Regions from separate parts of the Blautia sp. 2227st1_G12_2227SCRN_220401 genome, predicted to be linked through region 2. Evidence: predicted binding sites of a transcription regulator. Region 2 holds the regulator's gene; each other region holds the start of a gene.

Region 1 (8,094 bases), on a different contig from region 2:
GACAATGCGGAAAATCAGGCTCAGTCTGATACAGAGCGTACAGCAGAAAGTACAGGTGAGGCTACTCAGAACACAGCTCCGACATCCGAAGCCAGCACGCAGCCAGAGAAAAAGGTTCTCAGAACAGCGATTGTCTACAGCCCGGTAACCGGTATCGCCGCAGACCTTTCCACAGCGCCGGATGAAGGCTTTGCGGAAGGAATGATGGGAGAGGGTGCTGTAGTCACACCGAAGGACCCGGTGATCTGTGCTCCGGAAGACGGCGAGGTAGAGTTTATTTTTGACACAAAGCATGCCATCGGATTCCAGACAGATACAGATCTTCCTATGCTCCTCCATATCGGCATTGATACTGTAAAGCTGGAAGGAAAAGGCTTCGAGATCCTGGTAGAGCAGGGACAGCATGTAAAAAAAGGCGAGCCGTTGATGAAGATTGACATCCCGTATCTTATAGAAAACGCTCCGTCCTTATGTTCTCCGATCCTTTGCACAGAGATCGAGGATAATCAGAGAGTACGCCTTCTTGCCAATGGAGAGATCAAGGCAGGAGAGCCGCTGTTCGCAGTAGAGACTGTGGAAGAATAGGAAATTTTTCAGCAATAATATAGAAGATTGGTTTTGTGAAAAGCGCGCCTAATGCCCGGGCGCGCTTTTCCTGTGGCAAAGAAAATAACTGTCTGTCAGAAGGGCTTTACACAAAAGAAAGATTCTGTTACGATAAAGAAAATCAACAGCTGCAGACAAAAATGTCGACTGAAAATCCGGGGCAGACAGTGGTGGAATGTGGAAAAGCAGCAGGATATATAAAAATGGTGGGGAAAAAGATGTACAGAGTGAGCAAGGTATTGAACAATAACGGCATCATTGCCATAAATATGGAAGAAAACCAGGAATATGTACTTCTGGGAAAAGGTGTGGGATTTGGAAAGAAGGTCAGCCAGCGTTTTGAGGCTCCGGCAGACTGTACTATTTACAGGCTGGCTCAGGAGACAGAACGTGGCTCAGCAAAAGAACTGGCAAAGAGCATAGCACCGGAATTTCTGGAGATCGCAGATGAGATATTGAGAGAAGCTGAGAAGACCTTTGGGGATACCATAGACAGAAGGATCCTGTTTCCCCTTGCTGATCATATTTCCTTTGCAGTGGGACGTATCCGGAATCATGAGCAGATCAGCAATCCTCTGACGGATGATATCAAGGTGCTTTTTTACAGCGAATTCAAGGTGGCGGAGGTATTGAAGAAGATCCTGAAGGAGCGGATGGATATTGAAATCGACGAGCATGAGGTGGGATATGTGGCACTTCATATTCACTCAGCACTTGGAGATGAAAAGGTGTCTGTTGCCATGCAGACAGCAAGAACGGTACGGGAATGCATCGCCATGATCGAGATGGCCACAGGAAGAAAGATCGATGTGATCTCCCTGTCCTACAACCGTATGATGAACCATATCAAATATATGGTAGCCCGTGTCTCCACAGGGGAGACACTGAAGCTGGATATGAATGAATATATAGAAGAAAAATATCCGGAATCCTACAGGATCGCGGAGGATGTCTGTGAGAGCCTGGGCAAAAGCCTGGGTAAAGAGCTGGATCCTATTGAAATTGGTTATCTTGCCATGCATATTGAGCGGACAGTGGAACAATAAATGTAAATGGCTGATCCGCCTCAGGGATTTACACAATAAATTCAATAGCTTTTTTGACAGCAGTACTCATGGCAGTACTGCTGTTTGTGACTAAGCAGACCTCTCTCTGAGGGAGCGGCTCCTTAAGCTGAAGGGCAAAAATCTTCCCGTCATTGATCACTTCCCGGGCAAGGGGCTCGGGGTAAAAGCCGATTCCCAGATTGTGGACGATCATGGGAAGGACCTGGTCTGTAGTTGCTGCCTCGATGTCAGGATGAAAAGAAACACGGTTTTCCATAAAGTAATTCATATACATTTCTCTAGTGCTGGTCCCTTCCGCAAGACCTACAAAGGGCAGATCCTGAAGCTCATGGATGCTGATAGGGGCAGTGGTCAGATCCTTATATTTGCTTCCGCATACAAGAATTTCCCGGTAACGCAGGAGACTTTTTTTCTGTAAAGGCTTGCGGATGGAGATCGGAGTAGTGACAATAGCGAAATCCACCGCATAATTTTTCAGTGCCTGTACTGCCTGAGGAGTAGAATGGTTAAAGAGGCGCAGGCGAACATGGGGATATTGCTCGCGGAACAGCTCCAGCTTTTCCAGAAGGATCAGACGCAGGGCATTTTCGCTGGCGCCGATGGAAACCAGACCATGCTCCAGCTCTCCGTTCTGGCGGATTTCCTCCTCGCCGATGGACAGCTGCTCAAAAGCCAGGGCAACGTGTTCATAAAGCTGGCGGCCTTCCGGTGTAAGTGCGATTCCCTTGTTGGAGCGGAGAAAGAGCGTACATTTCAGCTCCTGCTCCAGGTTGTTCATACAGCGGGTGATATTTGGCTGGTTGTTGTGAAGAGCTCTTGCTGCCTTGGTAAAGCTCTTATACTGGGCTACATAATAAAAGATCCGGTAGTAGTCGTAAGTGATCATGTATTGTCTCCATCCTGTGATATGATTTTAATATGTTTACGATATTAATAATACTTTTTACATTTGCTTCTGAGCAAACTATAATACACCCGAGGAAAAAAATCAATGACAGGAGTGATTTAGAGTGGTTTCAGGAGGCGGAAAGCTGCAAAATGCGGACCGGCAGATGTCAGAAGCTTTTATCACAAGTGTATTTCTGGCAATGTCCGGCGGATTTCAGGATGCCTACACATACTTTACAAGAGATGAGGTGTTTTCCAACGCCCAGACAGGCAACGTGGTTCTGATGAGCCATAATTTTATGACAGGACAGTGGGGAGACGGTTTAAGGTATCTGTTTCCTGTTTTAGCCTTTGCCATTGGTGTTGTAGCGGCGGAGCGGATCCAGAGTACCTTTAAATATGCAAAAAAACTTCACTGGAGGCAGATGATCCTGCTGATCGAGATCCTGATCCTTTTTGTGGTGGGATTTATGCCGGGAGAATTGGATATGCTGGCAACCGTACTGGTATCCTTTTCCTGCGCCATGCAGGTACAGACCTTCCGGAAGGTGGGCGGTTATTCCTATGCAAGCACTATGTGCATCGGAAATTTACGAAGCGGCACGGCGGCGTTGTCCGTGTATTGTCGTGAAAAACGTCCGGAACAGCTGAAGCAGGCTCTTTATTATTTCGGAATAATTTTCTTTTTTGCCATTGGAGCCGGTGGCGGAGGAAATCTGTCCATGAGGCTGGGGATCCCGGCAATCTGGGTATCGGATGTTTTGCTTCTGATCAGCTTTATTCTGATGTTTTCCAGTAAACATAGAGATTAGAAAGGGTGAGGAATTGTGGAAAACAGCACATTATTCCCAAGAGAGGAAAAGGCGGAGCTTTTATTTGAAAAGATCCTGAAGGATCCGGAGGCGTGCAGACGGCTGACGGAGACCTTCTATGAATCCATGGATGCGGATACAGACATAGAATGCGGATATCTTCCTCCGGAAAAATTCGCCTATGCATTGCTGGACGCATATAAAAACCGTGATCTGACAGCTCTCCTTATGGCAATCTGCCAGAACAGTATGTTTGATCTTCTGCGAAATTCTTTTCTGGCACCGTTCAGGTTCAATGCAGATGGACAGGAGAATCCGGTGTTTCTCACAGATGAAAAAGGAAATTTTCTGCGGGAAAAGGGAATTCATGTAAGTGACAGGGATTACGACCGGTTCCGCAGGATATACAGGGAGAAGCAGGGTGTAAAGATGTATTTGGCGTATGGCTACCGGAAGCGACATGCCTATGATGAAGCTACCATGGAAGTAGAAGAGTACAAAATGGGCGAACATATCGGTGTGCTGCTGGTGTATGAGCTTCCGGACAGCGTAAGGGAAAAGGAAACGGAGGCACAGGCCTATGCGGCTGTATGGGATATCATGATGGCAATTCAGAAGAAGCTTCCAAGAGCTTTTGTGTATTATGGGCAGGATTCTGTGGAGGATGGTGGAAAACGTTATGACGGACTGGGCGTTTTTCTCCCCATCCATAAATTTGCGGACCGCCTGGAAAAAATGATCGGGATCGCTGATGAGATCGTAATGAAATAGAATGTACAAAAAAGGACTGCTTTTGTATTGCTCCGGTTATCAGAAGGATAGCTGATGACCGGAAGCTACAGAAAGCAGTCCTTTTTGTATGCCCGTCAGGTGCAGTAGCGGAACATTTTGTCCGTAAGGATCCTGGCGAAAATAAGGCCCAGAGGAAGAGCAACGATGATCAGGATCGCAGCTGCAAACCAGGAGGCGGAAACATTCAGGGACATGATCCCCAGATTGTAGATCGCCCGGTAGAGATAAAGTCCGGGAACCATGATCACAATGGATGGTACGGTAATGGAAATCCTGGGATATCCCACTTTTGTTTTGAGGAGGGAGGCCAGAAGTCCGGCTGTCAGTGCTCCGAAAAAAGCCGCGGCAGCAGGGGGGAAACCGGCAAGATCAACAAGCTCCAGACGTAAAGTGTTGGACAGTGCGCCGATGAAGGCGGCAGCTGCGGCTAGACGGACAGGGCTGTTGAACATGACCGAAAAGCCGAATACCCCGCAGAAGCTTGCCAGAAGCCGGAACAGGATCCTCTGAGCTGCCGAAAGCTCCAAAGGCAGGAAATCCACAGGTTTCAGATGAAGAAGCAGTGCCATTAGCCAGGCAGAGACAGCAGCCACCATTACAACAATAATGGCGTAGGCCAGTCGTTCCAGTCCGGAACGCATATCCAGCTTGGCAAGGTCGATCCCGCTTGTGATAAACGGAAAGCCCGGAATGATAAACAGCATGGAACAGATGTATCCGGCCTCATGCTGGACGGAAATGTGGAACAGAAGCTCTGCCAGTTTCAGGAAGCTTGCATATACAAGACAGGCAGAGGAAACAGAAACTGCAATGCACATAAACAGAGTAAAATGATGCTTGCCAAGCTTGCAGCGGATGGCGTTTCCGATGCCTGCGCCTGCAAAAGCCAGGATCATTTCCAGCGGGCCACCGCCCAGAAGAAAAGTAAATGCACCACAGGCCAGTGCAGAAGCCAGTCCCAGGGCTGCAGGGGAATAAAGCCCGTGGATCCGCTCGATCTCATCTAACTGACTGTGCAGTGCTTCACCGCTCATATGGATACCCTCCGCAGGAAAATCACTGACAAAATGTTCCAGCCTGTTCAGTCTGGAAGTATTTACGCCGGTGGTAGTCAGACTAAGTGCATGGGAAAAACTGCTCTCACCGTCAAAGCAGGTGTAGCTTATAGACATCAGTCCGATATCTGCGGAACAGGTGATACCAAGTGCTTCTGACAATGTATTCATGGAACTCCGTACCCGCCAGGCACCGGTCCCACAGGAGAGAAGCATCATGCCTGTACGGCCGATCAGGGAAGCTTTTTCGGAAAGAGAAGCTTCGGTAATGGGCTGGCTGTTCCTGGTACTTACGTAGTTGTGCCAGGGGATTTCCATATGATTACGTTTGATCAGAATATCTGACATAGAAATCACTTCTTTCTATATATTAAAATCATATAGTTGCTATTATAAATATATATAATAACTATAATCAGATATATTGTAGCTATTATTCTGAAAAAGTCAAGCGTAGATGAAATAAAATCTGACAGTGCTAAAACGTCACTGTTAAAGATTTATCATTTTTTTGCGGAAAATGAATTTTTTTGGTTGCTTTTACGTACAATTTATGTATAATTGTGGATAGGGATGTTGGAATGACCAATTCCTATGGCAGGATGACAAAAACCTGCAGCAGTAGGTGGCTATCATAATTACTATTAAAGAAGAGAGGTAAATGTTAAGATGGCAAAAATCGATTTAACAAAGTATGGTATTACCGGAACAACTGAGATCGTGTACAATCCTTCCTACGAGACATTATTTGAGGAAGAGACCAAACCGGAGCTTGAGGGATTTGAGAAGGGTCAGGTCAGTGAGCTTGGTGCTGTCAATGTAATGACAGGTATCTACACAGGACGTTCCCCTAAAGACAAATATATCGTTATGGATGAGAACTCCAAGGACACAGTTTGGTGGACATCCGATGAGTACAAGAACGATAACCATCCGGCAACTCAGGAAGCATGGAATGCAGTTAAAGATCTTGCCAAGAAGGAGCTTTCCAACAAGAAACTTTTCGTAGTAGATGCATTCTGCGGAGCTAACAAAGACACACGTATGGCTATCCGTTTCATCGTTGAGGTTGCATGGCAGGCACACTTCGTAACAAACATGTTCATTCAGCCGACAGCTGAGGAGCTTGAGAACTTTGAGCCGGATTTCGTTGTTTACAACGCATCCAAGGCTAAAGTTGAGAACTACAAAGAATTAGGACTTAACTCTGAGACAGCTGTAATGTTCAACATTACAAGCCGTGAGCAGGTTATCGTTAATACATGGTACGGCGGAGAGATGAAGAAAGGTATGTTCTCCATGATGAACTACTATCTGCCGCTGAAGGGCATCGCTTCCATGCACTGCTCTGCAAACACAGACCTTAACGGAGAGAACACAGCAATCTTCTTCGGTCTTTCCGGAACAGGTAAGACAACACTTTCCACAGATCCTAAGCGTCTTCTGATCGGTGATGACGAGCATGGCTGGGATGACAACGGAGTATTCAACTTCGAGGGTGGATGCTACGCTAAGGTTATCAACCTTGACAAAGAGTCTGAGCCGGACATCTACAATGCGATCAAGAGAAACGCTCTTCTTGAGAACGTAACACTTGATGCTGAGGGCAAGATCGACTTCGCTGACAAGAGCGTAACAGAGAACACACGTGTTTCTTATCCGATCAACCACATCGAGAACATTGTTCGCCCTGTATCTTCTGCACCGGCAGCGAAAGAGGTTATCTTCCTGTCCGCAGATGCATTCGGCGTACTTCCTCCAGTATCTATCCTGACACCGGAGCAGACACAGTACTACTTCCTTTCCGGATTCACAGCTAAGCTTGCTGGTACAGAGCGTGGAATCACAGAGCCTACTCCTACATTCTCCGCATGCTTCGGACAGGCATTCCTTGAGCTTCATCCGACAAAATATGCTGAGGAGCTCGTTAAGAGAATGGAGAAGAGCGGTGCGAAAGCATACCTCGTTAACACAGGATGGAATGGAACTGGAAAACGTATCTCCATCAAAGATACTCGTGGTATCATCGATGCTATCCTTGACGGATCTATCCTTAAAGCTCCGACAAAGAAGATCCCATTCTTCAACTTCGAGGTTCCGACAGAGCTTCCGGGCGTAGATCCTGCAATCCTTGACCCACGTGACACATATGCAGATGCTGCAGAGTGGGAGACAAAGGCTAAAGATCTTGCTGCAAGATTCGTTAAGAACTTTGCTAAATATGAAGGAAATGCAGCTGGTAAAGCACTCGTTGCAGCCGGCCCGCAGGCATAATCAGTCATTCCAACTGAATACAGATCGTAGATTTAACCGGGAGCGGATTTATCCGCTCCCGGTTTTTTGACAAACAACTGAGGATCTATTATTTGATATAGAACTGTGCAGTGCGAAGCATGTTTCCGGACATGGAATAAACAGAAAGTTGAAGATATCTACCTGTAAAATAAAAAACTTTGGCTTGACTAACAGAGGGCACATGGTGTATCCTTTCTGAGAAGTTAAGCGGGAGACCCGTAAGACTGTAAAAATTCTCTTTGCACTGCATTACATTCGAACAGGATGCGAGATCAACAGTACAAACTGAGCAGGCGATGCTTTTCGGAATCGAAAATATTTATCGAAGGCATGGGGCCGGGCCGCAGGAAGCGGCAGCGGATATGGATTTAAACGTAATTGCAAAGAACCTGCATTCACGGAATATGAGGTGAAGCAGAATGTGACTTTGCTTTCAGACATATCTGCGGGACAGTGTATGTTTCGCAGGTATGTCTTTTTTACTGCAAAATATGGATGGAACAGAAGGTAGAAGCTGGGATATCCCTATACAGAAAAGAAAGAACACCGGCGGAAAATCGCACTGTAGCGAGTAGTGAA
Region 2 (8,094 bases):
GCAGTATCTGCGATCTCATGCTGGATCTCCTGGATCGTTCTGCCACTGAGCCGGCTCATTTCTCCGATATGCGGTGTCAGGACTACATGCTCTCCCAGATACTGATACCACTGTGGATGTGCAGCCAGAAGGTTCAGGCCGTCCGCATCCAGGATCAGCGGCTTTTTCTCCCGGGCAGCCGCCGTGAGAAACCACTGTTCTCTCTCACGGCTGGCCACTGATGTTCCAAGTCCCGGTCCGATCACGATCACATCACACCAGGATAGAAGCTGTTCATTGGATTCCTGATCAAAGCGGCTGCAGACCATAGCCTCCGGAAGGAGTATCTGCAGTGGGATCCTGTTGGCTTCCACAGTCTGGATCTTTACCATTCCCGCACCGGCACGAAGTGCTGCACTGGCGCTTAAATAAGCGGCTCCACACATTCCCTCACTTCCGGTCACAAAGAGCACTTTTCCGAAGGTACCCTTGTTTCCGCCGGGATCACGTTCCGGAAACAGCTTCAGATCTTTATTTTCCAGACAGGCGGCAGATGCAGTCACAGCTTCCTGCTCATAGATCCCGATATCGGCGGTAACGATCCTTCCTGCATACAGTCTTCCCGGATAAAAGCAAAGACCTCTTTTCCGGTAGGCAAATGTGACAGTCAGATCGGCGCTGAAGGCAATTCCCATTTCCAGGCCAGTATCTCCGTTCACTCCTGACGGGATGTCAACTGCGATCTTTTTGGCCCTCGCACTGTTCATCTCATGGATGATATCAGCATAATGCCCCTCGATCGGACGCGTCAGGCCTACCCCAAACACGGCATCTACTATAGTAGTATATTCACTCCACTGCGGGTTATTCACCTCCGGGACACGATAACCGGAAGCGATCTTATACTGAAGAGCTGTCTCTCTGGTCATTTTATCTTTGTTTCCGACCATATAAAACTCTACCCGGATTCCCTTCAGATGGAACAATCTGGCAACAGCGATACCGTCACCGCCATTATTTCCGCTTCCGCAGACTACCAGGATCCTTTCGTCCTTCTGGAGATACTTTTCTGTTTCCTCTACCACCTTCAGTGCCGCCCGCTCCATCAGAACCTCGGAGGGAACTCCGATCTCACGGATCGTTGTGGAGTCCAGATCCTTCATTTCTTTGCAGGTAACAAGCTTCTTCATTCTGTCTTCTGCCTCCCCTCTGTCATAGAGAAAGCTGCCGTTTCCGGCAGCTTAACAATTCTTACTTATCCACATGTTCCTGCCTGTATTTGCTGAGATTATAAGACAGTGTCATCAGACTCTCGGAAAGATGAACGTTCTCTACGATCACATCATCCGGTGTCTCAAGATCGAGATGTGCAAAATTCCAGATTGCCTTGATCCCGTTCTCCACCAGGATATCTGCCATTTCCTTGGCTTTATTCTTGGGAAGTGTCAGGATCGCGATCTCCACGTTATTCTCTCTCAGGAAAAACGGAAGCTCACTGAGCATCTGGATCTCAAGTCCACGGACTGCGATGCCCTCAAGCACAGGATTTACGTCAAAGATACCAACCAGCCTGAAGCCACGCTTCTCAAAATCCACATAATTGGCAAGTGCCTGTCCCAGATTACCAGCACCCAGAATGATCATCGGATGAACGGTATCCAGTCCCAGGATCTTACCAATCTCTGTATAAAGATAATGTACATTATAGCCATACCCCTGCTGCCCAAAACCGCCGAAATTATTAAGATCCTGACGGATCTGAGAAGCTGTGGTATGCATCTTCTTACTTAACTCATTGGAAGAAATACGTTCTACATTGTCTTCCATCAGCTCTCCTAAGTAGCGGTAATAGCGTGGCAGACGCTTAATCACCGCTTTCGAGATTTGTTTTGTCTCCACGATAGTTTTCCTCCTTACCTTACACTAGGTTAATTATAACGAATTGACATTTTCCTGTCAATTAAAGTTGTCTATTCTGTACAAATTTCTTTTTATTTTTTCTAATAATTGATTTTTTCTTTGAAATCCCGGCAGTTTCCGTTATAATAGGTGGAGGATTTTTCCCTGTTCAGACATAAACAGGGGTGATTCTTTATACAGGAGGACAGTTTTTATGATTTTATCATGTCAGAATATATGCAAGGCCTTTGGCGAAAAAGTAATTTTAAATGATGCATCCTTTCACATTGAAGACCGTGAAAAGGCTGCTCTGATCGGATGCAACGGTGCAGGAAAGACCACACTGCTGCGTATCATCATGCAGGAGCTTTCTGCTGATTCCGGTACCGTGGTGCTTGCCCGGGATAAAAATATCGGCTATCTTGCCCAGTACCAGGATATCCACGGACATCATACCATCTACGAGGAGCTTCTTACCACCAAGCAGCACATCATCGATATGGAACGCCGTATCCGCAACATGGAACAGGAAATGAACACGGTGACCGGTGATGAGCTGAACCGTCTGATGGAAACCTATACCCGCCTGACCCATCAGTTTGAGCTGGAGAACGGATACGCTTACAAAAGTGAGCTGACCGGTGTCTTAAAGGGTCTCGGCTTCACGGAGGAAGATTATGACAAGCAGATCGAAACTCTTTCCGGCGGTCAGAAAACCCGCGTGGCGCTGGGCAAGATGCTTCTTTCCAAGCCGGATATCCTGCTTCTGGATGAGCCAACCAATCACCTGGATATGGAAAGCATCTCCTGGCTGGAAACTTATCTTCTGAATTATCCGGGAGCTGTTTTTATCGTCTCCCATGACCGTTATTTTCTGGATAAGGTGGTCACCAAGGTCATTGAGATCGAAGCCGGACAGACCCGCGTATACAGCGGCAACTACTCTGCCTATGCTCTCAAGAAGGCTCAGCTTCGTGACGCACAGTACAAGGCATACTTAAATCAGCAGCGGGATATCAAGCATCAGGAAGCCGTTATCGCCAAGCTGAAATCCTTTAACCGTGAAAAATCCATCAAGCGTGCGGAAAGCCGTGAAAAAATGCTGGACCGTGTACAGAGGATCGAAAAGCCTCTTGAGCTCCAGGACCGGATGCGTATCTCGCTGGAACCACGGGTGTTAAGCGGAAACGATGTGCTCCACGTGGAAGCGCTTTCCAAGGCCTTTCCGGGACAGACCCTGTTCTCCGATATCTCCTTTGATATCAAACGCGGCGAGCGTGTGGCACTGATCGGAAACAACGGAACCGGAAAGACCACCATGCTGAAGATCATCAACGGTCTTATTGAGGCAGATGCCGGCAAATTTTCCCTTGGTTCCAAGGTGCAGATCGGTTATTACGATCAGGAACATCATGTTCTGCATATGGACAAGACGATTTTCCAAGAGATCTCCGATACTTATCCGACTCTCACAGAGACCGAGATCCGAAATATGCTTGCCGCATTTCTCTTTACCGGAGATGATGTTTTCAAGGAGATCTCCGCACTTTCCGGTGGAGAAAGAGGCCGTGTTTCCCTTGCAAAGCTGATGCTTTCCGAAGCCAACTTCCTGATCCTTGACGAGCCTACCAACCATCTGGATATTGCCTCCAAGGAGATCCTGGAGGAAGCACTGGTCAGCTACACCGGTACAGTCCTTTATGTCTCCCATGACCGTTACTTTATCAATCAGACTGCGACCAGGATCATGGAGCTGACAAACCAGGCAGTGGTAAATTACATCGGTGATTATGATTACTATCTGGAAAAGAAGGAGGAGCTGACCAGTACCTATGCACCGGGAAGCACTTCTCCGGAGGCACCTGCCGAAGAAAAAGCGGTTTCCGAGAACAAGCTTTCCTGGCAGCAGATGAAGGAAGAACAGGCAAAGAAACGAAAACGGGAAGCCGAGCTGAAAAAAGTCGAAGCCCGTATCGAAGAGCTGGAAACAAGAGACAGCGAGATCGACGAAACCATGGTCCTTCCGGATGTCTGCACCAATGTAGCGGAATGTACAAAGCTGAGCCGCGAAAAAGCAGCCATCACTGAAGAACTGGAAGAGCTTTATGAAAAATGGGAAGAGCTGGCCTGACGGTCAGCTCTTTTTTATCCCCTTATGTTTTTACGGAAGCAGCATGCCGAGATGCTGTTCAAAGCATACACCATCGTTACGGTCTGTTCCTTCCTCCACCGCATCCCGGATCGATGCCGAGATAAAGTCCACGGCCAGCTCTGCACAGGTTTTCATGGAATATCTTTTTACCAGCCCTGCACTGAGCACGGATGCAAAAAGATCTCCTGTCCCGGAATAGCTTCCGCCGGATTTCTCTGCAAATACCCAGGAGCTGTTTCCGTTTTCCAGGACAAGATTCCCCATTTTCAGAGGCTGCCCCTCCTCCCTGTGATCCACTCCGGTGATCACAACGGCAGGAAGTGAAAATTTCCGGGCAAGTCCGCACCCGATCTCCCGGATCTCTTCCATCCGCCGGGCCTCTGATACCTTTTGCAGTTTATTCCAGATCTCCTCCATTTTTTCTTTTCCGTAGAGAAGAAGGAGGGCCTCCGTAAGGTTCGGTGTGATCACATAGGAACGACGTGTCAGTTCGCAGAACCGGCTGCGGAGCTCTTCTGTATAGATCGGATAAACCGCGCCGTCATCCCCCATCACCGGATCTGTAAGGATCAGAGTATCCTTCCCTGCAAACGCATCCATAAATTTCAGGATCCTGTCTGCCTGCTTATCGTCAGAAAGAAATCCTGTATAGATCCCATCCGGGAAAAATCCTCTTTTTTTCCACTGCTCCATATATGGTTCCATATGCTCTGTGAAATCCTCACAAAAATAACTTTCATAACCGGTCTGGTTGCTTAAAACAGCGGTGGGAAGTGGACACGCCTGGACTCCCATCACCGAGATCACCGGGATCGCTGCTGTCAGTGAACATTTCCCCAGCCCGGAAAGATCATTGATCACTGCTATTTTTTTCATGGTAATTCTCCAGTCTTGAGTTTTTTTCTGTAATATTATAGAATGAACTGTCAGGTTTACGCAATCATTTTTGGAAGGAAATCATCATACTTATGTTAAATATATCTGCAGAACACAAAAAAGAACACCTTTATCTGGAGGTTTACCACTATTATCGGAAGCTGATCCTGGAAGGCCGTCTCCTTCCCGGAAGCAAAATGCCCTCCCTCCGCAAATGCGCCCAGGAGCTGAAGCTGAGCCGTACCACCATTGAAAATGCCTATCTTCTGCTGGCAGCAGACGGCTATATCATCGCCAGGGCACAAAGCGGCTATTATGTCACCGGCATTGCTTCCAAGCAGCATCTGCTTACCCCCGAAAAACAGGATAAGGACATCACGCCCTGCCTTTATGATTTTGCCTCTTCCGGTGTTGACCGGGAAAGCTTCCGTTTTGATCTGTGGCAGCGTTACATCAAAAGCGCCCTCCGCCAGGGCGACCGTATGCTTTCTTATGGCGAACCCCAGGGCGAAAGCGATTTCCGGGAGGTTCTCGCAGACTATATCCGGGAACGCAGAAATGTGATCTGCTCCCCGGATGACATTGTAGTAGGGGCCGGTCTCCAGCCCCTTCTCCAGATCCTCTGCCCTCTGATCCATGAACGGAAAACCGTTTCGTTCCCCACACCGTCCTTCACCACATGCAGCACCATCTTTCAGGATTACGGCTTTGATGTCCATTACCGGGACAAAAGCTGCGATGTGATCTATGTTTCTCCTGCTCACATGACGAAATGGGGCGAGATCATGCCGGTAAAACGACGCCTGGAGCTGATCCGTCATGCGGAGATCAATGACCATCTGATCATTGAGGATGATTTCGAAAACGAATTTGTTTATTTCCAGAAGCCGACGCCTTCACTTTTCGGTCTTGCAGGTGGTGAAAACGTTGTCTATATCGGTTCCTTTTCCAGGCTGCTGCTGCCCTCCATCCGTGTCAGCTTCATGGTACTGCCGCGCTCTCTCCGGGAAAAATATACAAAAAAAGCAGCCTTTTATAATCAGACTGCTTCCAAGGCAGAACAGATCGCGCTCTGCCAGTTTATCCGCGACGGGCATCTGGCTTCTCAGACAAGAAAGCTCCGCCGCCTTTATTCCCAGAAGCTGAAGGCTCTTTCCCAGGCTGTCCGGGGAACCTTCGGCCAGGACTGCCAGATCCAAACAGGAGCCGCAGGAACCAGCCTTGCCCTTACTCTTCCCTGTTCTCTCACAGGCAGTGAACTGACAGACAGAGCCCGGAACCGTGGTCTGGGACTGGAGGTTCTCAGAGAAAACGGAGCCGAGGTCACCCTGGTCCTCTCCTGCTCCTCCATTCCATCCAAGGATTTTCTGCCTGCCTGTCAGCTTCTGAAGGAGGTTACCGGCTCCTAATCTCTCCGGTTATCGATCATGTAGAGCAGGGCATTTACAATGCACGCAGCGATGTTGCTTCCACCCTTGCGTCCTTTTGCCACAATATAAGGCACATCTGCGTGCATGATCAGCTCCTTGGACTGCACAACATTCACAAAGCCTACCGGCACACCGATGATCAGCTCAGGAGAAAGCTTTCCGTTCTCAATAAGCTCATAAAGACGTACCAGTGCGGTAGGTGCGTTTCCAATGGCAAAGATCAGCTTTTTATCCATCTCTGCTGCCTTGTCCATGCTGGCTGTGGCTCTGGTAGTCCCGTTCTTTTTTGCAAGGGCAGCCACATCCTCATCGGACATGAAGCAGTAAGCCTCACCGCCGTAGCGGGCAAGTGCACGCTTGTTGATCCCGGCCTTTGCCATCTGGGTATCTGTGACGATACAGGCACCGTTGCGGATGGCGTCCATGGCCATCTCCACTGCCCCCTCCGAGAAGCAGAGATTTTTTGCATAATCAAAATCTGCGCTTGTGTGGATGCAGCGTTTTACGATCAGCTCTGTTCCCGGGATCAGGGGAGTATCCCCCAGCTCTTCTGTGATGATCTCAAAGCTTCTTTTTTCGATCTCCATGGGTTTTACATTTTCAAGCTCAACTTTCATTTCTATTCTTCCTCCGTAATCCCGTTTTCCAGTATCTCATAGATTTTTTTCATATCCAGATGCTTCCGCAGCTCTGCAGCCAGGATATCATACTGCTGTTCCTTAAATGCCGCAAAATCCACGCCTGTCATATTTTCCACATCAATCCCTTTTTTCTCGCCGATCACGCGGATGATCGCCTCTGCAGATGCTTCCTTATCGAAAACGCCATGGATATAGGTTCCGCACACATTTCCCGCAAAAGCACCCTCTTCTTTTTTCTTACCGCTGACGCTGTCTGTAATCTTCGTGGCTGTTCCTGCATTGTCCTTCAGGATGCTTTCGCCCATATGAATCTCATAGCCCTCGATCTCCGCACCGGAAAGAGGAGCAAACACACCGGACAGCTGACCGAAATGCCCCTGCACCCTGGTCCTGGTTTTCTTTTCGGCAAATACCGTTTCCATGGGAAGAAGTCCCATTCCTTTCATGGAACCGCCATTTTCAACGCCATGAGGATCGCTTAAGGTTTCACCCAGCATCTGATAGCCGCCGCAGACACCAAAGATCAGCTTGCCTCTGGAGGCTTCCTTAAGAACTGCTGCCTCCATTCCGCTTTCCCGCATCCAGATCAGATCGCCCATGGTATTCTTGGTTCCAGGAAGGATGATCATATCCGGAGAGTGAAGATCTCTCGGGTGTTTTACATAGCGGAGAGAAACTCCGGGAATGCTCTCAAAAGGATTAAAATCCGTAAAGTTGGAGATCCTTGGTGTACGGACCACTGCGATATCAATGACACCGGCTTCCTGCTTCCGGTCAAAACGCTCCGTCAGGCTGTCCTCATCCTCCACCTGGATATCCAGATAAGGCGCCACCCCCACCACCGGGATCCCGCTTCTTTCCTCAAGCATGACAACACCAGGGTCCAGAATAGTCTTATCTCCGCGGAATTTGTTGATGATCAGCCCCTTTACCATAGCCTTCTCATCGTCCTCCAGAAGCTCCACCGTACCGATCAGCTGGGCAAAAACACCTCCACGGTCAATATCTCCCACAAGAAGGACCGGTGCCTTGGCCATCTTTGCCATACCCATATTTACAATATCCTCATCCTTGAGATTGATCTCGGCAGGACTTCCCGCACCTTCGATGACAATGA
Region 3 (8,094 bases), on a different contig from region 2:
TTTTGGGTCACGATGAAGGAGCGTGGAATCACTCAGTATGATCTTTATGAACATTACCAGATCACCCGTTCACTTCTGGACAGACTTCGAAAAAATAAAAATGTTGAAATTTATACCATAGACAGGCTGTGTTCCATTCTCCACTGCGAGATCGAGGACATTGTGGAACACGTTCCCGAGCCTGACGAAAGGAACGAACATACAGAAAAAGCTTCAGAGAAAAACAATCCTTACTCTGAAGATAAGAAAAACTCTCTCTGACTGTGATCAGATGCAGCTTTTTTGTTAGCTGTGCTATCCGTGTCAGGGAGAGTTTTTCTGGTTTTTTTATAAAAAGATATAAAAAAAGGGGCCGAAGCCCCTTTTTAAGTGAATCTTATTTGTAGTTTACGATCTTTCCGAAATCTGGTTTCAGGGAAGCGCCGCCTACAAGACCGCCGTCGATGTCAGCCTGAGCGAATAAGTCAGGAGCTGTTGCAGCGTTTACAGATCCGCCGTACTGGATACGGATCTCTGCTGCTGTAGCGTCATCATAGATCTCAGCGATGCATTTACGGATATCAGCGCAAACCTCCTGAGCCTGCTCTGTTGTAGCTGTCTTACCTGTTCCGATAGCCCAGATCGGCTCGTAAGCGATAACTGCTGTCTTAGCCTGATCAGCTGTAACACCCTGGAATCCAACCTTAACCTGCTGACGGATGAAGTCCATTGTTACGCCCTGCTCTCTCTGAGTAAGTGTCTCACCACAGCACATGATCGGTGTGATGCCATGCTCGAAAGCTTTGAGCATTTTTTTGTTAACGTCCTCGTTTGTCTCACCGAAGTACTCTCTTCTCTCGGAGTGTCCAAGTACAACGTACTTAACGCCTGCATCTACGAGCATAGCCGGAGCGATCTCACCTGTGTAAGCGCCTTTCTCCTCGAAGTACATGTTCTCAGCACCAACCTGGATGTTAGAACCTTTAGCTGCCTCAACAACAGGGATGATGTCGATAGCCGGTACGCAGAATACTACGTCAACTTCATCGTTAACAACAAGCGGTTTTAAAGTCTCAACAAGCTTTACAGCCTCGCTTGGTGTCATGTTCATTTTCCAGTTTCCAGCAATAATTTTCTTTCTTGCCATTGTTTTTATCTCCTTTTTTGTGTTCTTGGAACACTTTATTTTTTATCAGTCTTTATCGTTAGCTGCTGCTACACCCGGAAGCTCTTTTCCCTCAAGGAACTCAAGAGAAGCACCGCCGCCTGTGGAGATGTGTGTCATCTTGTCGCCATATCCGAGGATATTTACAGCTGCTGCAGAATCACCGCCACCGATGATCGTTGTTGCATCTGTCTCAGCAAGAGCTTTGGCAACTGCTTCTGTACCATGAGCGAAGTTCGGCATCTCGAAGCATCCCATCGGTCCGTTCCATACAACAGTCTTGGCATCTTTTACAGCGTCTGCAAAAAGCTTCTCAGTCTCCGGTCCGATATCCATTCCTTCCCATCCGTCCGGAATCTCACCACGTTTTACAACCTGGATGTTGCAGTCGTTGGAGAAGTTATCACCGATTCTGTTATCTACAGGAAGAAGAAGCTTCACGCCCTTCTCCTCTGCTTTCTTCATCATGTCAAGAGCATACTGAAGGTAATCATCCTCGCAGAGGGATGTTCCGATATGTCCGCCCATAGCCTTGGAGAACGTATAGGACATACCACCACCGATGATCAGTGTATCTACCTTGTCAAGAAGGTTGTTGATTACAGAGATCTTGCTGGAAACCTTAGCACCGCCAAGAATTGCTACGAATGGTCTCTCCGGATTGTTTACAGCGTTTCCAAGGAAATCGATCTCTTTCTGCATCAGATATCCTACAACTGCTGTTTTTACATATTTGGTAACACCTACGTTAGAGCAGTGAGCTCTGTGAGCAGTTCCGAATGCATCATTTACAAATACATCACAGAGGGAAGCAAGATCTTCGCTGAACTTGTCTTCGTTCTTTGTCTCTTCTGCACGATAACGTGTGTTCTCAAGAAGAACTACATCGCCATCTTTCATCTCTGCTACAGCAGCTTTTGCGTTCGGTCCTACTACCTCAGGATCTGCTGCAAATTTTACTTCCTGGCCAAGAAGCTCAGAAAGACGAACTGCTACAGGTGCAAGAGAAAGCTCCGGTTTCGGCTCTCCCTTCGGTTTTCCAAGGTGGGAGCAAAGGATAACCTTTCCGCCGTCTGCGATCAGTTTCTTGATTGTAGGAAGAGCAGCTACAAGACGGTTCTCATCTGTGATCTTTCCATCCTGAAGCGGAACATTGAAGTCGCATCTTACAAGTACTTTCTGTCCTTTTACATTGATATCGTCAACACTTTTTTTGTTCAGCATCTCTATATCTCCTTAACTTTTATTTCTGCAAAAGCAGATGAATAAGGGCGAGCGGTATTGTTGTCCGCTCTGTTAACAGTCATTTCCTCAGACATTTTTTTGTTTGATCTTTTGGAAAAAAAGGGCCCGGTCCTCTTCAGACCGGACCCTTTCTGAGTCTATTCTTCTACACCCGTTCGCAGAAAATTAAGCGTTCAGAAGTTTTCCGAAGTGCTTGATTGTACGAACCATCTGGCTTGTGTAGGAGTTCTCGTTGTCATACCAGGAAACTACCTGAACCTCTGTTGTGCCATTCTCAAGTGGAAGTACCATTGTCTGAGTAGCATCGAAGAGGGAACCAAATCTCATACCAACGATATCGCTGGATACGATCTCATCCTCGTTGTATCCGAAGGACTCATTGGAAGCTGCTTTCATAGCTGCGTTGATCTGCTCTTTAGTAACGTTTCCTTCAACTACTGCTGTAAGGATTGTTGTAGAACCTGTTGGGGTAGGTACACGCTGTGCAGAACCGATAAGTTTGCCGTTAAGCTCTGGGATAACAAGTCCGATAGCTTTAGCAGCACCTGTGCTGTTCGGAACGATGTTAACTGCAGCTGCACGGGATCTTCTCAGATCGCCTTTTCTCTGCGGTCCGTCAAGTGTCATCTGATCGCCTGTGTAAGCGTGGATTGTGCACATGATACCGGATTTGATCGGTGCAAGATCGTTAAGAGCCTTAGCCATTGGTGCAAGGCAGTTTGTTGTACAGGAAGCTGCGGAGATGATCTTGTCCTCGTTTGTAAGACCCTGATGGTTTACGTTGTAAACGATTGTCTTAAGGTCGTTTCCAGCCGGAGCGGAAATAACTACGTGCTTAGCACCTGCATCGATATGAGCCTGAGCTTTGTCTTTGGATGTGTAGAAACCTGTGCACTCAAGAACTACGTCTACACCGATCTCTCCCCATGGAAGCTCTGCAGCGTTAGCCTTAGCATAGATTTTGATCTCTTTTCCGTCTACTGTGATGGAATCCTCGCCTGCTGTTACTTTATCAGCAAGAGCATATCTTCCCTGTGTAGAATCATATTTTAATAAGTGAGCAAGCATCTTAGGAGATGTAAGATCGTTGATTGCTACGATCTCAAATCCTTCTGCTCCAAACATCTGACGGAATGCAAGACGACCGATACGTCCAAAACCATTAATTGCAACTTTTACTGCCATGATAAATTCCTCCTATGAATTGAATGGTGATTTAAATCGTTCCTTTGTTAAAGAAACATCAACCTGTTTCATATTGTACCTAATTCCAAACAAAAATTCAAGAGCTATTTATAAAAAAGAACATTAAAATAAATATTAAGAAAATTTCTGAAAAATGTGCTATAATTCTCTGATAGAAAGTTCTGTCCTGCTGATTCCCAAAACGGATATCTATATTCCCGCTGGGAGTTTGACTTTCCCGGATTCATAACAGGCAGATACGATCATTGTCACAGAATATAAAGGCTTGAATATGGAGGTACAAAATGGACCAGAAAATTTTATGGGACTGCCATATGCACTCCTCTTTTTCCGCAGATTCCGATACACCGATGGAAGAAATGATCCAGACTGCCGCAGACCAGGGTCTCACGGGAATCTGTTTTACTGAACATTTTGATCCGGATTATCCCGATACTCCGGAAAATCTTGATTTTTCCCTGAACATCCCTGCATACCGCCAGAAACTTGAGAATCTTGCGGATGCTTTTAAAGACCAGATCCAGGTTAACTTCGGGATCGAGCTTGGACTTCAGCCTCAGCTTGCAGAATCTTTTTCCGATCTTCTGAAAGAAGTTCCCTTTGATTTCGTTATTGGTTCCTCCCATGTGGTGCACGGATACGATCCTTATTATCCTTCTTATTTTGAGGGCCGTAAGGAATCCGCATGCTACATGGAATATTTTGAATCCATCCTGGAAAATATCGCTGCTTTTGACGAGATGGATGTGTACGGACATATCGACTATGTAGTACGTTATGGTCCAAATCAGAACCGTCAGTATTCTTACGGACGATATAAGGAGATCCTGGACGAGATCCTGCGGACATTGATCCGCAAAAATGTGGGAATCGAGCTGAACACAGGCGGTTATCACTACGGGCTTGGTGAACCGAATCCCTGTGTCAATATTATCCGACGTTACCGTGAGCTTGGCGGTGAGATCATCACCATCGGTGCAGATGCCCATACTCCGGATAAAATCGGCTATGCTTTTGACAAGGCGGCTGATGTTCTCCGTGAATGTGGTTTTTCCTATTATGCTGTATTTAAAAACCGCCGTCCTGTTTTTCATAAGCTGTAGCTCTGTTTCTCTCTCCAGTGAGAGAGTTTACATTTTTATACCGAAAATATCATTTTATCTAAGGAGGAATTCTATATGTCAACAAAAAGACTCCAGAAAAAGAAAGCTGCCATGCAGGCAAAAAAAGAAAAGCAACTGAAAAAAAATACCTCTGCTACCGGCACCAGTTCCAGTGCTGCCAAATCTGTTGAAAATGCTAAAGCCGAAGTGAAAAAACTTGAAACCGTAAAGAAGGAAACGCTTAAAGTCGAAACTTCCAAAACTGAACCGATCAAAGTCGAGACTTCCAAGACCGAACCGATCAAGGTCGAGACTTCCAAGACCGAGCCGATCAAGGTCGAGACTTCCAAGACCGAGCCGATCAAGGTTGAGACTTCCAAGACCGAACCGATCAAGGTCGAGACTTCCAAGACTGAGCCGATCAAGGTTGAGACTTCCAAGACTGAGCCGATCAAAGTCGAGACTTCCAAGACCGAGCCGATCAAGGTCGAGACTTCCAAGACCGAGCCTCTGAAAGTCGAAACTTCCAAGGAGGACACAGCTTACGATGCCCTCTACGAGAAACGTCTGAAACACTACTACAATGATCTGAAATGGCTTTACTGCGAGCTGTTCCGCGATCACCCGGAAGTTGCCGGCACATTCTCAAGCCTCACAAAAAAGATGAAAGAAATCTACCGTGAGCGTTCTCTTTCCATGAAGGAAGCCGACCAGAACTGCGCTGCAGATCCTGACTGGTTCCGTAAGACTACTTTCACCGGAATGGCTGTAAATCCTGCTGACTTCGCAGATACTCTTTCCGGGCTGTCCGATAAGCTGGACTATATCAGTGAATGCAAAGCAGACACTCTGTACCTGACAGATCTTTTCCAGGCAACCTCCAACTGCTCTCTTCGCATTATCCCGGAGATCGGAACTTCCGAAGATCTGTACACACTTGCAGCTAACTGTAGGAAAGCAGGTATCCGCCTGGCTCTTGAGATCCCGTTAAGTCTTTCTGTGGATGACCCACAGTCCGGTGCGCCATGTGTGCTCCAGACTCCGGCTTATTTCAATGCAATGCTTCTTCAGATCCTGGAGCTTGCAAATGAAGGTGCTTCTGTATTCAGCCTTGGTATCCTTCCGATGATGCCGGAAGAAAATCTCTGGAAGCTTCACTCTCTGCTGCGTATGACCCGAATGGTGTGTGAGATCGTATGCCCCGGAATTCTTCTCCTTGGCGAAACAGACCGCCCACCTGCAGAGGCTGCTGCATTCGGCGGAACTTCCGATATGCCGGAACTTCACATTGTAAACAGCACCCAGCTGATGTCCGATCTCTGGCATACCGTTGCTACAAAGGACACTGCCCTTCTCCGCCGGGGAATCGACAGAGCTGCAGACCTTCCGCAGGCACCGGTATTCCAGAATTACCTCCGTAACCGCAACACGGTACGCTGGAATCTGGACTATGATTTCCTGAAAGGAAGCTTTATCACAGAAGGGCCTCACAGAGATTATCTGAATGAATTCCTGGCAGGTATTTTCCCTGATTCCTTTGCCCGGGGTGAAATTTATGTAAATCCGGAAACCGAGAAATCTGAGCTCTGCGGAACAACCGCATCTCTTGCAGGAATCGAGCGTTTTGATTATGAAGGAAATATGGAGGGTGTCAGCCGGGGAATCCGCTATGACGTAGCACTTCATGCATTGCTTCTTTCCCTCCCCGGAATTCCGGTACTTCGAAGCGGTGACGAGGTCGGACAGCTGAATGACTACACCTATAAAGCCGACATTTCCAAAGCAGCTGATCCCCGCTGGCTCCACAACGGACGTTTCAACTGGGCACTTGCCCGGAACAGAGCCGATGCCGAAACGATCCAGGGACGCATTTTCAACAGCCTTGAGCAGCTGGAATCCATCCGTGCCAGCCATCCGGTATTTGCACCTGAAGTTTCTGCACATACACTGGAAACCTGGGAAAAAGCTCTCCTTGCCCTGGTAAGAGAAACTTCTGAAGAAAAGCTGATCTGCATCTACAACTTCAGCGACCAGGATAATGTAGCCTGGATCAACGAACAGGACGGTACCTACACAGATCTTCTCACAGGAGTTCAGAGAGACGCACAGGCTGTAGAGATCCCGGCCTTCGGATTTATCTGGCTTATGCACACGAAATAATAGCTTTGTCAGGCGGATATCCACACTCTGCATTCTCTACACAGCTCTGCACCGGATAACTGGATAACTGCTTCACAGTTTATTTGCAAAAAAGGACACTGCCATTTTCAACGGGCAGTGTCCTTTTTTATTTCTCATATTATTATTTTCTCAGCTTATCAATAAATGCAGCAAATTTCCCCTGTTCCCCACTATCCAGCGAACGGCTGTAAATATTTCTGAGCCAGGCCGTGATCACATCGATCAGGATCGGAGAAAATGTCATCAGAAGGAACACCAGAATGATCATTCCGAATTCCAGCGATCCCAGTGTCAGAAGATTCTGCAGAACCACCGCCGCACCGAAAAAGATCACCTGCATACTGTAAATGATCACCTTTCGATACTTATTCAGAGGTGCGTAAACTGTCTTAAGTGCCGCCATATAATTCCATCCTGTTACAAGCACACAGGCTGTATTCAGCATAGCATTGGAATGGTATACATTCTGGCATACCAGCATCACACTGAACACACAGCCCGTGATGGTCACAGCAGCCGGAAATGCATTCATAAATACATGACGCAAAAATGTATGGTCGATCTTCTCATAATTATTCTCCTGTGCCAGAAGGAATGTAGGAATACCAACAGCGCAGGCACTGATCAGAGACATCTGGATCGGCTCAAAGGGATAGGAATCCCCGAAGAAGATCGTGATCAGTGACAGCAGCACGGAAAAAATCGTTTTGATCAGAAACATAGATGCCGCAGTACGGATATTATTTACAACCCGGCGTCCCTGATTCACAATTTCTGGCATTGCTGCAAAATTAGAATCCAGCAATACCACATTGGCAATATTCTTGGCAGCATCGCTGCCCTCAGCCATGGCAATACTGCAGTCCGCCTCTTTAAGCGCCAGAACATCATTGACACCATCACCGGTCATGGCAACCGTATGCTTCTGAGCCTGCAAAGACTTCACCATTGACTGTTTCTGCTGAGGTGTTACACGCCCGAACACACTATATTCTGCAACTGCCTCGTCCATCTGTTCCTGAGTTGTGATCGTTGTCGCATCGATATAATGCTCTGCATTTTTAAGGCCTGCACGTCTGGCAATTGCAGAAACCGTCACCGGATCATCACCGGAGATCACTTTCAGATCAACACCCTGACTTTCGAAATATGCCAGCGTATCCGGTGCCTCTGCACGAATCACATCTGTAATAAGCAAAAGTCCGACAGGTTCCA

Evidence for each region. Region 2 encodes Rex, which represses fermentation and respiration genes when NADH is low (regulators of the CRP and FNR family bind a similar motif). Its sites were predicted from a motif close to ATTGTTAANTANTTAACAAT; they were not measured.
Region 1: pckA (phosphoenolpyruvate carboxykinase (ATP)) is a predicted target of Rex. The motif match lies at 5,709-5,728, and genes of this name have one in related genera.
Region 3: gap (type I glyceraldehyde-3-phosphate dehydrogenase) is a predicted target of Rex. The motif match lies at 3,618-3,637, and genes of this name have one in related genera.

The regions. Positions count from the first base shown of each region.
Region 1 covers NZ_JBCLNI010000005.1:94,607-102,700, reverse strand. Annotated here, with positions in the region: gene ABCM67_RS03970 (PTS transporter subunit IIABC) at 1-585, shown strand, start outside; gene ABCM67_RS03965 (PRD domain-containing protein) at 825-1,652, shown strand; gene ABCM67_RS03960 (LysR family transcriptional regulator) at 1,681-2,559, opposite strand; gene ABCM67_RS03955 (YoaK family protein) at 2,726-3,373, shown strand; gene ABCM67_RS03950 (DUF4866 domain-containing protein) at 3,389-4,144, shown strand; gene ABCM67_RS03945 (threonine/serine exporter family protein) at 4,240-5,568, opposite strand; gene pckA (phosphoenolpyruvate carboxykinase (ATP)) at 5,890-7,494, shown strand; NiCo riboswitch at 7,791-7,971, shown strand.
Region 2 covers NZ_JBCLNI010000024.1:8,915-17,008, forward strand. Annotated here, with positions in the region: gene ABCM67_RS12080 (NAD(P)H-hydrate dehydratase) at 1-1,169, opposite strand, end outside; gene ABCM67_RS12085 (redox-sensing transcriptional repressor Rex) at 1,231-1,878, opposite strand; gene ABCM67_RS12090 (ABC-F family ATP-binding cassette domain-containing protein) at 2,093-4,009, shown strand; gene ABCM67_RS12095 (pyridoxamine kinase) at 4,040-4,906, opposite strand; gene ABCM67_RS12100 (PLP-dependent aminotransferase family protein) at 4,999-6,315, shown strand; gene ABCM67_RS12105 (precorrin-8X methylmutase) at 6,312-6,953, opposite strand; gene ABCM67_RS12110 (cobyric acid synthase) at 6,956-8,094, opposite strand, start outside.
Region 3 covers NZ_JBCLNI010000002.1:41,358-49,451, reverse strand. Annotated here, with positions in the region: gene ABCM67_RS01430 (helix-turn-helix transcriptional regulator) at 1-261, shown strand, start outside; gene tpiA (triose-phosphate isomerase) at 377-1,126, opposite strand; gene ABCM67_RS01420 (phosphoglycerate kinase) at 1,172-2,368, opposite strand; gene gap (type I glyceraldehyde-3-phosphate dehydrogenase) at 2,555-3,574, opposite strand; gene ABCM67_RS01410 (histidinol-phosphatase HisJ family protein) at 3,880-4,698, shown strand; gene ABCM67_RS01405 (hypothetical protein) at 4,774-6,858, shown strand; gene ABCM67_RS01400 (HAD-IC family P-type ATPase) at 7,001-8,094, opposite strand, start outside.